3 regions of the Pseudochelatococcus lubricantis genome follow, and region 2 is predicted to be linked to each of the others. Evidence: predicted binding sites of a transcription regulator. Region 2 holds the regulator's gene; each other region holds the start of a gene.

Region 1 (4,763 bases), on a different contig from region 2:
AGTCAGGTGGGCCCAGTCCGGTATCGGGTTATGGTCGGGATTGGCAAAGCTGTAGGCAACATCTTCACTGGACACATCCTGCGCCAGCGGCACCCCCTCCGCCGCCGCGATCTGCCCCCGATCCACCCAGACATGATGCCCGAGGCTGCCCGTCCAGATCGGATACCCCTGCAAGTAAGCGATACCTCCGGGACGCAGGGCTCGCCTGATGGCACGTGCCACCCGCGACATGTCCGGAATATGCTCAAGAATTGCAATGCCGTAGACAATGTCAAAACCATGTTCGGGCAGTTCCGCCTCGGCAACATCGCCGACGGAAAACCTCACTCTGGCGGGCAGTGGTTCGCCACTACGCCAGTCGCCGATGTTCGTCGCCATGACGGATTCAGCGCCATTGGCCGCGAAAAGACGGGCCGTCGCGAGATGAAAGTCGCTGCCGATCTCAAGCACGCGCTTCCCGCGCACATCGATGCGGTCTAAGAATTTCCTGAACTCGTCCAGTTGATAGCCCGTCGCGGTTGCCTTGACATAGGGCGGTACGACAAGTCTCGGCACCGGGCTGCGCCGTTGGCGGATGAGCGGACGCCGGCGACGGCCGTCTATCGGCCCCAGCAGATCCTGCATGGCTGAATGATGGCGCTCTACATAGGCTTCATAAGCAATGGCGGTATCCTGCCGCACGGTGTCCAGAAGCCCGCGATCGACGACAAGGTCTTCTGTCAGCCTTGCAAGATCGCGCACCTCCGCAGCGGAGTGGAACCGGCTCGCGCTGCCGATGCCGGCGCCGCCGGCCACGGTTGTCATGACCGCGCAGCCATGCGCCATAGCTTCCAGCGTCTTGATCTTGATGCCCGTCCCGCCGCGCTCAGGATTGATGACCACATCGCACATCTCGAACAGCCGAGCGACGTGATCCATCCTGCCCAGCATCCGGGGCCGGGTGGCGGCGAGCAACTCCGCCGGCGCGTAATACGCAAGCGACAGCGACACGCCTCCTCCGATAAGCAGTTCGGCCCCTTCCTGCAAAAGGGGGCTCTCGCGCCAGGCCTCAAGATAGGCGATAAGGTTGTGTTCGTTGACGTAATTGCCCGATCCGATGTACCCGACCCGCAGTTTCGCGGCAGGCGGCGGCGCCTTGAACGAAATCGCCGTCGGTATCGGCCCCACGGTCACGACGTCCGCGCGTTCGCCGGCAAGCCCTCTGAAGTGATCGGCCTCATCTTCCTGCAGCGCAACGACGACGTCGGCCCTTTCGCACGCGGCCCGCTCGCCCCGATGGTCAAGGCTGACCCAACTCGCTTCGGGGTACCCCTGGGCGAGAAGCCGCCTGTTCCGATCGGCAAAACTATCATGCGTCAGCAGTATCTTCTTTGTATAAGAAGCTATGACATCGAATACTGCTGACATGAACGGATAATTGACGATCGCCACATCGTACTCGAAGCACGCCACCAGATCGGCAACACCGTCGAGCAACTCTCGCCCACACCAGTCGTCAACGTGCACATTCACGCCGTTCCGGTTGCCACCTACGAGCTGCGTGGAGACATCGATCTCCCTGTACAGATCATACTCACCGCCGGCGCGCCTTCTTACAGTCTCATCTATCGTTTCCTTATCGATTCCATAGTATAAGACGTGAATACGATAGTCAGCCTCTTTCAGATATGCGAGCCACTGACGCATGAGGGCTGAATTTCCCTCAAACTTCAGGGGATGAAAGCTGGTCACGAACAACGCAACCTTCTCTCTCGGCCGGCGATCGTCCTGAACGGCCTCCAGAAGCCGCTCAGCGGAAAGCTGTGAGGCCGGTGTCTCACGGCCAACCCAGAGATCGCAGTCTTCCTTCTTTACAGGAAAAGCATCGCATCGCTCGTAGTAGGGCAAGAATTGCACGCGATCCACGAGACCGCTTTCATCGAGATAGTTCCAGACCGAAAACGGCTCCGCCGGATCGCGCCGCCCGGCGAGAACCAGATTCACGTCGTCCCTTGTATCTGATAGCGTTTTGAACGCATATAATAATTCTTTAATTGGATATTTTTTTAAATTTAATGGTATATCGGCGCATATAAACTTTATTGAATTCAAATCTCCTCTTTTTAACACGGATTCTCTCCTGATAACAACATTATGATACAGCGAAACTATGTTATACGTTCTATCAAAAATGGCAAAAATCGAGTATCATCATTTTATTCACCTGACAAGACATCGTCAGTTGCGTATTTATCATATATTTTTATAAACTATATATTCTGAAATTAACTTAAATAAAATTATTTTAATGTTTTCACATATTAAATTATATTGATAAATTTTATTTATTGATTTTATAATTTAGCGCATGGGATACTTATATTGTAAAATAACATTATATAACTTCTATTATTTTTGGCTGTCGTGCGGAGAGAACTGCGAGCGGATACGCACCTCTCCCTCACCTCACCCCCCCCTTTACAGAGTTCATTTTATGTTCTATTTAAGGGCTATCTTTGTTCGAGAACGCAGGGCGCACAATGGCTTGCCTGGAAGCTGACGGCATCGTGGAAGAGGGACGGCGCGGCGCACTTCCGCCGGGCGACGGGCCTCTGCCGCCTAGTCCGCGGCTGCAGCGCGGGCGCGGCGCGGTATCGAATCCGACTGGCCGGTACGAGCCCGCGCAACGCGAGGCGATGGACGACGGCTGGGGCGAGCCGGACGAGCTGCCGCCGCTCAGGACCGACGTGCTGGTCGACAAGGCGCGCACCGTCATCACGCGCAACGCCTCGCCCGACATTCCGTTCGACCGCTCGATCAACCCCTATCGCGGTTGCGAGCACGGCTGTGTCTATTGTTTCGCGCGCCCCACCCATGCCTATGTCGGGCTTTCGCCCGGGCTCGACTTCGAGTCGCGGCTGTTCGCCAAGCCCGATGCCGCAATCCTGCTCGAAAAGGAGCTGTCGAGGCCCGGCTACACACCACGCACGCTCGCCATCGGCACCAATACCGATCCCTACCAGCCGATCGAGCGCCAGTACCAGCTGATGCGCGGCATTCTCGAAGTGCTGGGGCGGATGGGGCATCCAGTCAGCATCGTGACGAAATCCGCGCTCGTCACACGCGACATAGACCTGCTCGCGCCGATGGCGAGCCAAGGCCTTGCCTGCGTCGCGATTTCGGTGACGACGCTCGACGGAAAGCTCGCGCGCACCATGGAGCCGCGCGCAGCAGCACCCCACCGGCGGCTAGCGGCGATACGGCAGCTGGGCGAGGCGGGCATTCCCGTCTCCGTCATGGTCGCACCGATCATTCCGGCCATCAACGACAGCGAGATCGAGACCATTCTCGAAAAGGCGCATGAAGCCGGCGCGCGGGAAGCGGGCTACGTGCTGCTGCGGTTGCCGCTGGAGGTACGCGATCTCGTGACCGAATGGCTGGTGACGCATTACCCCGACAAGGCGAGACATGTCCTGTCGCTCATCCGCTCCATGCGTGGCGGCAAGGATTACGATGCGCGCTGGAACGAGCGCATGACGGGCACCGGCCCCTACGCGGCGCTGATCGCCCGCCGTTTCGAACTCGCCATGCAGCGTATCGGCTACCTCAAGCGCCACCCGCGGCTGCGCACGGATCTCTTCCGCGGCGCGCCGAAGGCCGCCGAACAGTTGAGCCTGTTCTGATGCGCGTCCTGTGGCCGTCAGGCCTTCCCGCGTTCCTTCAGAAAGGCCTCGTGCGCACGCTTCAGTTCGCCGGAAAGGCCGACCGCGATAAGGGCCCGCGTCTCCGCGACGCCGTAGAGCGCGATGAAGGAGCCGAAACGCGGGCCGCGCTCCTCACCGAACAGGATACGGTAAAGCGTGGAAAACCATGTCTGCGAGACGCCCGGACGGCCGTCCGGGCTTTTCGTCTTGCCGCTGGTATCGGGAAAATGTTTGCGGCCGACTTCGTAGACAACGTTCTGCAGCGCCTCTGCGTCGGTGGAGCCCGTCTGCTGCGCGAGTTCGGCGGACAAGTCCTCCAGCGCATCCAGCTCCGCGTCCGTCGGGTCGGCGTAGTTCTTGGCCGGCTTCACGAAGTCACGGAAGTAATTAATGGCATACCCGACGAGCCGATCGAGCTGCGGATGGTTTTCCGGCGAGGTGCCGGGTGCGTAGCGCTGGATGAAGCCCCACAGCACCGTCTTGTCCTCGGAGTTGGCGACGGCGGCGAGGTTGAGCAGCATGGCGAAGCTCAACTGCGTGCCGCGCCCCTCGTCCGAGGGCGCGCCGATCGTCTCGGGCGCGGGCGGGTTTCCGGCATGGATGTGCCAGACCGGGTTGCCCAGCCGCAGCTTCCATTCCTGCCGCCCGTAATTGGCGAGGAAGGAAAGATAGTCGTCGACGTGGCGCGGAATGACGTCGAAATAGAGCCGTTTGGCCTCGCGCGGCTTGTTGTACATGAACAGCGCGAGACTTTCCGGCGTGCCGTAGCGCAGCCATTCATCGATGGTGAGGCCATTGCCCTTCGACTTGGAAATCTTGGTGCCGTGCTCGTCGAGGAACAGCTCGTAGTTGAAGCCTTCCGGCGGTTCGGTGCCGAGCACGCGGGCGATCTGGCCGGACAGCTTCACCGAGTCGATGAGGTCCTTGCCAGCCATTTCGTAGTCGACGCCGAGCGCCGCCCAGCGCATCGCCCAGTCGGGCTTCCACTGCAGCTTGACGTGACCGCCGGTCACCGGCGTCTCGAAGCGCTCCTGTGTCTCGGGGTCGCGCCAGACGATGGTGCCGGCCTCCGCGCGCACC
Region 2 (4,763 bases):
TGAAAAGGACATTCCGGGCCTGATACGCCATCCATTTGTGCCAAATGTGGCGGATCGGGCTTGGCCGAAGCGCCCGGAACGGTGATAGTAGGCGGTGTAACACGAGTTGGGGCTGCGGGGTAGGGAGCGCGGGCAATCGATGGGCGGGGAACGCCGATGGATCAGCGTCCTGCCTGCGCGGCCGGCCCGATGGGCGGGAATCGGCATCGGCCGATTCGGTGACCGCTGGCGGGACATCCTGCTGCACTGGCTGCGGACCGAGGCGGGGCGGCGTCGGCCGTTTCTGTGGTTGCCGGTGGTCTACGGACTTGGAATCGCTCTCTATTTCTCGGCAGACCAGGAGCCGGCACCTTGGCTCGCACCGCTGTTCGCGGCGGCTGCGGCCGTGGCTGCTTTCCTGCTGCGCCATTCGTGGCGTACCCGCCTGACGGCCATTTTCCTTGGCGCGCTCTTTCTCGGCTTCTCGGCCGGCTCCCTGCGGACGGCGCTTGTGATGCAGCCCGTTCTCGACCGCATCGTCATCGGGCCGCTCGAAGGCTACGTCCGCTCGGTGGAGAAGCGCCTGCAAGGGCCGCGCGCGGTGATCGACGTGTCCTCGTTCGCGGGACTCGGGCCGGACGAGCGGCCGGCGCGGGTGCGCGTGACATTCCGGAAAGGCGTCAAGATAGAAGCGGGTACACGCATTCAGGTGACGGCGCGGCTCGTGCCGCCGCCCGGACCGGCGCGGCCGGGCGGTTACGACTTCGCGCGGGATGCGTTTTTCGGCCGTATCGGCGCCGTCGGCTCGACGACGGGACCGTTGCGGCTTCCCGAAGGTAACGGTTCCGCGACAGCAGACGCGACGTTGCTTACGCGGCTTGCGGCGTGGATCGACGTGCAGCGCAACCTGTTGACGGACCGTATCGTCGAGACGGCCGGCGGGCAAGAGCGGGCACCGGCAACCCGTGCCAAGCGCGCGGAAACGGCGCACGAGACGCGGGTGAGAGGGCAGGAGGCGGCCTTCGTCGCCGCGCTGGTGACGGGCAAGCGGGGACTTATCGCCGACGAGACCAACGAGGCGCTGCGCGCCGCCGGCATCTACCATGTCGTCTCCATCGGCGGCTTTCACATGACGCTCGTCGCCGGCACGCTCTTTTTTCTCACCCGCCTGTCGCTTGCGCTGATTCCCGGCCTTGCGGTCGGCTACCCGATCCGGAAAATCGCCGCCGTCATCGGTATCGTCGGCGCGAGCGGCTATTGCGTATTTTCCGGGGCGGGAATCGATACCCTGCGGGCTTTGTGCGTCACGCTGATCGTCATGGGTGCGATTCTCGCCGATCGGCCGGCGCTTTCCATGCGCAACCTCGCGCTCGCAGCGTTGGTGTGCCTGACATTGCAGCCCGAAGCCATGCTCGGTCCGAGCTTCCAGATGTCGTTCGCCGGCGTGGCGGCACTGATCGCGCTCTTCGAGCGGTGGGATGACCCCGAGCCGGCGGCGAACGCCCTGCCACTGCGGGAAGGCGGGCCGCCGGGTGCGTCCTCCGCCGACGGGCGGCAGGGGCGGCTTTACCGGATGACGGTGATGAGCGTCATGACCACAGTCGTGGCGATGCTCGCGACCGGGCCCTTCAGCACCTATCACTTCCAGACCTTCAACCCGTGGGGAATCCTGGGCAATGCCTTCGGCCTGCCCATCGTCGAACTCGTGGTCATGCCGTTCTCCTTCCTTGCCGTGGCGCTTTATCCGCTCGGTCTCGATGGCCCCTTCTGGCATCTCGCCGGCCTCGCTGCCGTGCCGGTGTTGGCGGGCGCGCGGATCGCCGCCGGCTTTCCCGGCGCTGTTGTCGTCGTGCCGGCTTTCGGCGTCGGCGCCCTTTCGCTGCTCGCCTTCGGTATGCTCTGGGCCTGCCTGTGGTCGACGCCGCTGCGGTGGCTCGCTGTTCTGCCGGTGGCGGTCGGTGTTGCGTTTGCCGCCGCGCCCGCGCGGCCCGACGTTCGCATCGACCGCGAGGGACGCGGCGCCGCCGTGCGGAGCGCCGGCGGTCGATTCGTCATCCTCGGCAATCCTTCCGCCTTCGTCGTCGAGCAGTGGTTGAAGGCGGACGGCGACGGGCGCCGAGCGGACGATCCCGCGCTCAAACACAACGTCGCCTGCGACAGGTTCGGCTGCGTCGCCCGGCTCGCCGATGGCCGCAGCGTCGCCTTCACCCGCGACCCCGCTGCGCTCGCCGAGGATTGCAGGCGCGCCGCCCTGCTGATCACGCCCCGCCAGACGCCGCCAGACTGTGCCGCAGCCTATGTGATCGATCGCGAAGACCTGCAACGGTTGGGCGCCATCGCGCTGACATCCGGCAATGGCGGACTGATCGTGGAAAGCACGCATGACAGCAATGTGGCCGGCGGGGAAGGGCGGCCCTGGCGCCGGCCCGCAGGACGCTAGAGTACACTCCGATCAGGTGGAATGATCTGATCAGCTAAATCGTTGAAATAAAAGACTTGCCAAATCAAAGCTTTGCGGAGAATGGCGCCGGAAGAGACGCCTGCTCGCGTGTTCGCTGCCCGATACGCCTCAGTAACGGCGGACCAGACTGACGAGCTTGCCCTGGATGCGCACCCTGTCGGGGCCGAGCACCCTTGTTTCGTAGGCAGGATTGGCCGCCTCCAGCGCGATGGAGGAGCCGCGTTTGCGCAGGCGCTTCAGGGTAGCTTCCTCGTCGTCGATGAGAGCGACGATGATATCGCCCGTCTCCGCCATATCCTGCTTGCGCAGAATGACCGTGTCTCCGTCGAGAATGCCGGCCTCGATCATCGAATCGCCGCGCACCTCAAGGGCGAAGTGCTCCCCCGACGACGACAGCAGCTCCGGCGGCAGCGCCAGCGTGTGGCTGCTGTTCTGGATCGCGCTGATCGGCGTGCCGGCCGCGATTCGCCCCATCACGGGGATCTGCGTCGTGTTGCCGGCCGTCGCTTCACCCGAATCGATGCTCACCCGCTCGCCCGCGGCGCGCAAGACGTTCCCGCTGGCGCGTACCGGGCTCGCAGTCTCGCGTCCGCTTTCCCGCACAGCGCCGCCGTCCCGGCCGAGGCCGCCCTCGACGATGCTGGGACTGAACCGCCCGCGCGGAACCGGCGCGGACAATGCCTCCGGCAGGCGAATCACCTCGATAGCGCGGGCGCGGTTGGGAAGGCGTCGGATGAAGCCGCGTTCCTCCAGCGCGATGATGAGGCGGTGAATGCCCGATTTGGAGCGCAGATCAAGCGCATCTTTCATCTCGTCGAACGAAGGCGGAACCCCGGATTCCCGCATGCGTTCATGAATAAAACGAAGCAGATCGTGTTGCTTGCGCGTCAACATGGTCTACACATCCTTCCCGGATCAGCGCCCTGCGGCATTTCGTGGAACGGGATTCCATGAAACGAAACACGAACACTATACAAGTTCTTAATGTGTTCCGCAAGCGTCACTATTCGGCATGATCGTTAAAACTTGCCTCCGCCGCGCGGCTTTTTTCGGCATCCCGCGGAGATATTCGGCCGCCCCGCGTCAGATATCGAGATCCGTGGCGAAGGCGGCGTTTTCCTGGATGAAGGAGAAGCGCGCTTCCGGCTTGTTGCCCATCAGCCTTTCCACGGCATCGCTGGTCTGCGGGCGCGCGTCTTCCTCGACGACGACGCGCAGCAGGGTGCGCTTGCGTGGGTCCATGGTGGTTTCCTTGAGCTGCGCCGGCAGCATCTCGCCAAGGCCCTTGAAGCGGCCGATCTCGGCCTTCTTGCCCTTGAACGTCGTGCGCATGAGTTCCTGCCGGTGCGCCTCGTCGCGCGCGTAGACGGTCTTGCCGCCGTGGGTCAGGCGGAACAGCGGCGGCACCGCGAGGTAGAGATGTTGTTCGTCGATGAGGCGCGGCGTCTGGCGCCAGAAAAAGGTGATGAGGAGCGAGGCGATATGCGCGCCGTCCACATCGGCGTCGGTCATGATGATGATCTTTTCGTAGCGGAGATCCGCGCCGCGGTAGGCGGAGCCAATGCCGCAGCCGAGCGCCAGCATGAGGTCGGCGATCTGCTGGTTCTGCAGGAGCTTATCGCGTCCGGCTGAAGCCACGTTGAGGATTTTCCCGCGCAGCGGCAAGATGGCCTGCGTGGCGCGGTCGCGCGCCTGCTTGGCCGAGCCGCCCGCCGAATCACCCTCCACCAGAAAAAGCTCCGATCCCGCTGCCCCCGCCTTCGTGCAGTCCGCGAGCTTGCCGGGGAGGCGCAGGCGGCGGGTTGCCGTCTTGCGGGCGATGTCCTTTTCGGCACGGCGTCGCAGCCGTTCCTCGGCCCTGTCCACCGTCCAGTCGAGCAGGCGGCCCGCCTGCTGGGGCGATGCGGCGAGCCAGTGGTCGAAGGCGTCGCGCACCGCACTTTCCACGATGCGGGAAGCTTCGGCGGTCGCGAGCCTGTCCTTCGTCTGGCCCTGGAACTCCGGTTCGCGGATGAACACGGACAGCATGGCCGCGCAGGAAACCATGACGTCTTCCGCCGTGATCTGGGCCGCGCGCTTGCTCTGGTTGACACGCTCGGCGTGGTCGCGCAGGCCGCGCAGCAGGGCGTTGCGCAGGCCCTGTTCATGCGTGCCGCCCTCGGGTGTCGGGATGGTATTGCAGTATGAGGCGACATGGCCGTCGTCCTCCGCATACCAGGCGATAGCCCATTCGAGCGAGCCGTGCCCGCCCGGCCTGCCGTCGCCGCCGGACTTGTCGATGCGCCCGGAAAAGAGGCCGTCGACGACGAGTGTGCGGCCTTCG
Region 3 (4,763 bases), on a different contig from region 2:
GCGGCGGTGACGGGTTTCGACCCGGTCTTCCTCACCGTGGCGCGGGCCGCCATTGCCGGCATGCTGGGGCTCGGGCTGCTTTTCGTCTTCCGGCAGAAAAGCCCGGAGCGGCGGGACCTGCTGCCACTCGCGGTCATCGCGCTCGGCGTGGTCGTGGGCTTTCCGCTACTGACGGCGCTCGCCCTGCAGCATATGTCCTCCGCCCATTCGGTGGTTTTCATCGGCCTGCTGCCGCTGTCCACCGCGATCTTCGGCGTGCTGCGGGGCGGCGAGCGCCCGCGCCCGGCCTTCTGGCTGTTTTCGCTCGCCGGCAGCGCACTTGTCGCCGGCTATGCCATGGCGCGGGGAACGGGCGCGGTTTCCGCCGGCGATCTGCTGATGCTCGCCGCCATCGTGATGTGCGGGCTCGGCTATGCGGAGGGCGGGCGCCTGTCACGCAGGCTTGGCGGCTGGCAGGTGATTTCCTGGGCGCTCGTGCTGTCGCTGCCGGTCATGCTGCCGCTCGCCGTTCTCACCATGCCGGGGTCGTTCGCGCAGGTGGGCGCGCCCGCGTGGACGGGGCTGGCCTACGTCTCGCTGTTCAGCATGCTGATCGGCTTCGTCTTCTGGTATCGCGGGCTGGCGCTGGGCGGGATCGCCGCCGTCGGGCAGCTCCAGCTGCTCCAGCCGTTCCTCGGCCTCGGCCTCGCGGCCATGTTGCTGCACGAGACCGTGAGCGGAGCGATGCTGGCCGTGACGCTCGGCGTGGTGGTGTGCGTCGCCGGTGCGCGGAAATTCTCCGCATAAGAAACATCACCCCGGAAACGGTGTCCGTTTCCGGGGTGAAAGGTCAATCGAAAGGCAGGCCCTTATCCGGCCCGCCGCGCCTTCAGCTCCAGCCGGCGGCGGTGGAGCACCGGCTCGGTGTAGCCGTTCGGCTGCACGCGGCCCGTCAGCACCAGATCGAGCGCGGCCTGGAAGGCGATCGAGTCGTCATAGTCCTTCGCCATCGGCGTGTAGAACGGATCGTCGGCGTTCTGACCGTCGACGACGATCGCCATGCGCCGGAAGGTCTCAAGCACCTGCTCCTCGCTGACGACATCGTGATACAGCCAGTTCGCGATGTGCTGGGCGGAAATGCGCAGCGTCGCCCGGTCTTCCATCAGGCCGACGTTGTTGATGTCCGGCACCTTGGAGCAGCCGATGCCCTGGTCCACCCAGCGGACGACGTAGCCGAGAATGCCCTGGGCGTTGTTGTCCAGCTCGCGCTGGATTTCCTCCGCCGTCCAGTTCGGACGCGGCACGACCGGCACGGACAGGATATCGGAAAGCTTGGCGCGCGGGCGGCTCTTGAGGCTTTCCTGAACGGCCGCCACATCGACCTTGTGGTAATGCGTCGCGTGCAGAGTAGCCGCGGTGGGCGACGGCACCCAGGCGGTGTTGGCGCCGGCCTTGGGATGGGCGATCTTCTGCTCCAGCATCGCGGCCATCAGGTCGGGCATGGCCCACATGCCCTTGCCGATCTGCGCATGGCCGGAGAGGCCGCACGCCAGCCCGACGTCGACATTCGCGTTCTCGTAGGCCGCGATCCACGTCGCCTGCTTCATGTCGCCCTTGCGGATCATGGGACCGGCCTCCATAGACGTATGGATCTCGTCGCCGGTGCGGTCGAGGAAGCCGGTGTTGATGAACACCACGCGCTCGCGCGCCTCGCGGATGCAGGCCTTGAGGTTGATGGTCGTGCGGCGTTCCTCGTCCATGATGCCCATCTTGAGCGTGTTGGCGGGCAGGCCGAGCACGTCTTCCACGCGCGCGAAGATTTCGGATGCGAAGGCGACCTCCTCCGGCCCGTGCATCTTCGGCTTCACCACGTACATGGAGCCGGCGCGCGAGTTCTGGCGGCGACCTTGCGGCCCGACATCGTGGATGGCGATGAGCCCCGTCACCAGCGCATCGAGGATACCTTCCGGCACTTCACGGCCATCCTGGTCCAGCACGGCCGGGTTGGTCATCAGGTGGCCGACGTTGCGCACCAGCATGAGCGAACGGCGCTTCAGCATGAAGCCGGAGCCGTCCGGCGCGTTGTATTCCGTATCCGGATTGAGGCGGCGGGTGAACGTCTTGCCGCCCTTGGCGACCTCTTCCGAAAGGTCGCCCTTCATCAGGCCCAGCCAGTTGCCGTAAACGACGACCTTGTCCTCGGCGTCGACAGCCGCGACGGAATCCTCGCAGTCCATGATCGTGGTGATAGCCGATTCCAGCCAGACATCGGAAATCTTCGCCGGGTCGTCCTTGCCGATGAGCGTCGTGGCGTCGATCAGGATTTCGATATGCAGGCCGTGCCTGGCGAGAAGCAGACGGGTCGGCGACGAGGCTTCACCGAGATAGCCGGCGAACTGCGCGGGCTCGGCGAGGTCCACGGTGCGCCCGTCCTGCAGCGCGACGGCCAGCTTGCCGCCGGCCACGGAGAACGAGGCGGCCGCGGTCCAGCTCGCGCCGGCGAGCGGCACCGACTGATCGAGGAAATCGCGCACCCAGGCAATGACCTTCGCGCCGCGCACGGGATTATAGCCCGCGCCCTTTTCCGCGCCGTCCGTCTCCGGAATGGCGTCGGTGCCATAGAGCGCATCGTAGAGCGAACCCCAGCGGGCGTTGGCGGCGTTGAGCGCATAGCGGGCGTTCATGACCGGGACGACGAGCTGCGGCCCCGCGATCTCGGCGATCTCGGGATCGACGTTGCCGGTCGAAACCGCGAAGTCCGGCCCTTCCGGCAGCAGGTAACCGATCTCGCGCAGGAAAGCCTCGTAGGCGTCCTGATCGGTGGGCGCGCCGTTCTTGCGATACCAGTCGTCGATCTGCGCCTGAAGGGCATCGCGCCTGGCAAGCAGTTCGCGGTTCTTCGGTGCGAGATCGTGAACGATCTGCGAGAAGCCGGAGAAGAAGCGATCCGCATCGACGCCGGTGCCGGGAAGTGCCTCCTTCACCAGAAAGTCGTGGAGCTTCTCGTCTATCGCCAAACCGTAACGATCTATCCTAGCCATCCTTGCCTCCGGATTCTTATGCCTGGAAAGATATCTCCCCCGCGCCGGGATGAATAGCAACTGGCACAAATGTGAAATGACTTGTGCCTGGCGCGAAACAATAGGAACAAAATCAAACGGCGAAACAGTGCATCGGCCGGGCGCGACATGCGGTAAGAAACTCCGCGCGCCTCGTGGGCCGGTCACCCGTCTACCATCAAATCCGGCGGACGAACAGCCGGTGACGGCCTGTCATTCGCGATACGAATCGTGAAATGCAGCGCCGTTCCTGCTATGGTCCTCACGCGATGTTCACCGGAACGGGAAAGCGTGACCCGGATGGGACGATGACCGGCAACGACGCCGACAGCTGCGAAGCCCCGGACGTGCTGCGGCGCATCGTCCATATCGACATGGATGCGTTCTATGCGTCGGTCGAGCAGCGCGACAATCCCGACTTGCGCGGCAGGCCAGTCGCGGTCGGCGGCTCCCGCGAACGCGGCGTCGTCGCGGCGGCGAGCTATGAGGCGCGCCGGTTCGGCGTGCGCTCCGCCATGCCTTCCATCACCGCCAGGCGCAAGTGCCCGGACCTCATCTTCGTCCCGCCCCGCTTCGACACCTATCGCGCCATCTCGCTCCAGATCCGCCGGATATTCGCCGGATATACACCACTGATCGAGCCGCTGTCGCTGGACGAGGCCTATCTCGACGTCACCGAGAACCTGCGCGGCATTGCGAGTGCCACCGAAGTCGCGCAGCGCATCCGTGCCGAAATCAAGGCAGAAACCGCGCTCACCGCGTCCGCCGGGGTATCCTACAACAAGTTTCTGGCCAAGCTGGCCTCAGACCAGAACAAGCCGGACGGCCTGTTCGTCATCACCCCGCGCATGGGCGCGGCCTTCGTCGAGGCGCTGCCGGTCGGCCGCTTCCACGGCATCGGCCCCGCGACGGCGGCGAAGATGAACCGGCTTGGCATCGCCACCGGCCTCGACCTGCGCACCCGCACCCTGCCGTTCCTGCAGGAGCACTTCGGCAAGGCCGGCACGTTCTACTACTGGATTTCCCGCGGCATCGACCGCCGCCCCGTCCAGCCGAACCGCATCCGCAAGTCCATCGGCAACGAAGATACCTTCGACACCGACCTGTTCACGCCCGGCGAGGCGCGCGACGCGCTGCGGCCGCTGATCGAGAAGCTCTGGCGCCATTGCGAGGCCAATAACATCCGCGGCCGCACCATTACCCTCAAGGTGAAATACGCCGATTTCCAGCAGATCACCCGCAGCCACACGCTGCCCGCCGCCGTCGATACGCAGGTCACCATCTCGCAGACGGTCGACAGCCTGCTCGCCCCGCTGTTTCCCACACCCAAGGGCATCCGCCTGCTCGGCGTCACGCTGTCGTCGCTCGGGGACGTACACGAGGCACCGGAGGCACCGCGCCAGTTGGCCCTGCCGATCTTCTGAACGTTTCCGGCGTGAGCACCGTCAAACGGGCGTCAGTTCAGTCCGCCTCCCCTTCCCGCCCGGCAAGCCCGTCGCCCGCCGTTTTCGGCAGAAAGAAGAACGATATGCATGACGCCGCCGAAACAAGGGCGATGATGACGAAGGACGTGGCGAACGCCGTGGCGGTCAACTGCCCCGCACCGCCGGAGTTGAAATGGAGCAACGCGGCGGCGGCCGCGACACCGGTGCCCTGCGATATGCGTTGCGCCATTTGCGAGAGCGAGGTCGCGTGGCTCATCTTCGCATCCGGCACCTCGGCGAA

Evidence for each region. Region 2 encodes LexA, which represses DNA repair genes until DNA is damaged. Its sites were predicted from a motif close to TGTTCNNNNTGTGTTCNG; they were not measured.
Region 1: the regulator LexA is predicted to act here: its motif matches at 2,464-2,481, upstream of ACFFJ7_RS15300 (PA0069 family radical SAM protein).
Region 3: the regulator LexA is predicted to act here: its motif matches at 3,284-3,301, upstream of dinB (DNA polymerase IV).

Annotation. Positions count from the first base shown of each region.
Region 1 covers NZ_JBHLXC010000010.1:40,731-45,493, reverse strand. The annotation lists gene ACFFJ7_RS15305 (glycosyltransferase) at 1-1,983, opposite strand, end outside; gene ACFFJ7_RS15300 (PA0069 family radical SAM protein) at 2,520-3,662, shown strand; gene ACFFJ7_RS15295 (lysine--tRNA ligase) at 3,680-4,763, opposite strand, start outside.
Region 2 covers NZ_JBHLXC010000002.1:1,111,583-1,116,345, forward strand. The annotation lists gene ACFFJ7_RS07830 (ComEC/Rec2 family competence protein) at 140-2,419, shown strand; gene lexA (transcriptional repressor LexA) at 2,549-3,334, opposite strand; gene parE (DNA topoisomerase IV subunit B) at 3,524-4,763, opposite strand, start outside.
Region 3 covers NZ_JBHLXC010000012.1:56,890-61,652, forward strand. The annotation lists gene ACFFJ7_RS15850 (DMT family transporter) at 1-786, shown strand, start outside; gene ACFFJ7_RS15855 (malate synthase G) at 849-3,020, opposite strand; gene dinB (DNA polymerase IV) at 3,347-4,462, shown strand; gene ACFFJ7_RS15865 (DHA2 family efflux MFS transporter permease subunit) at 4,500-4,763, opposite strand, start outside.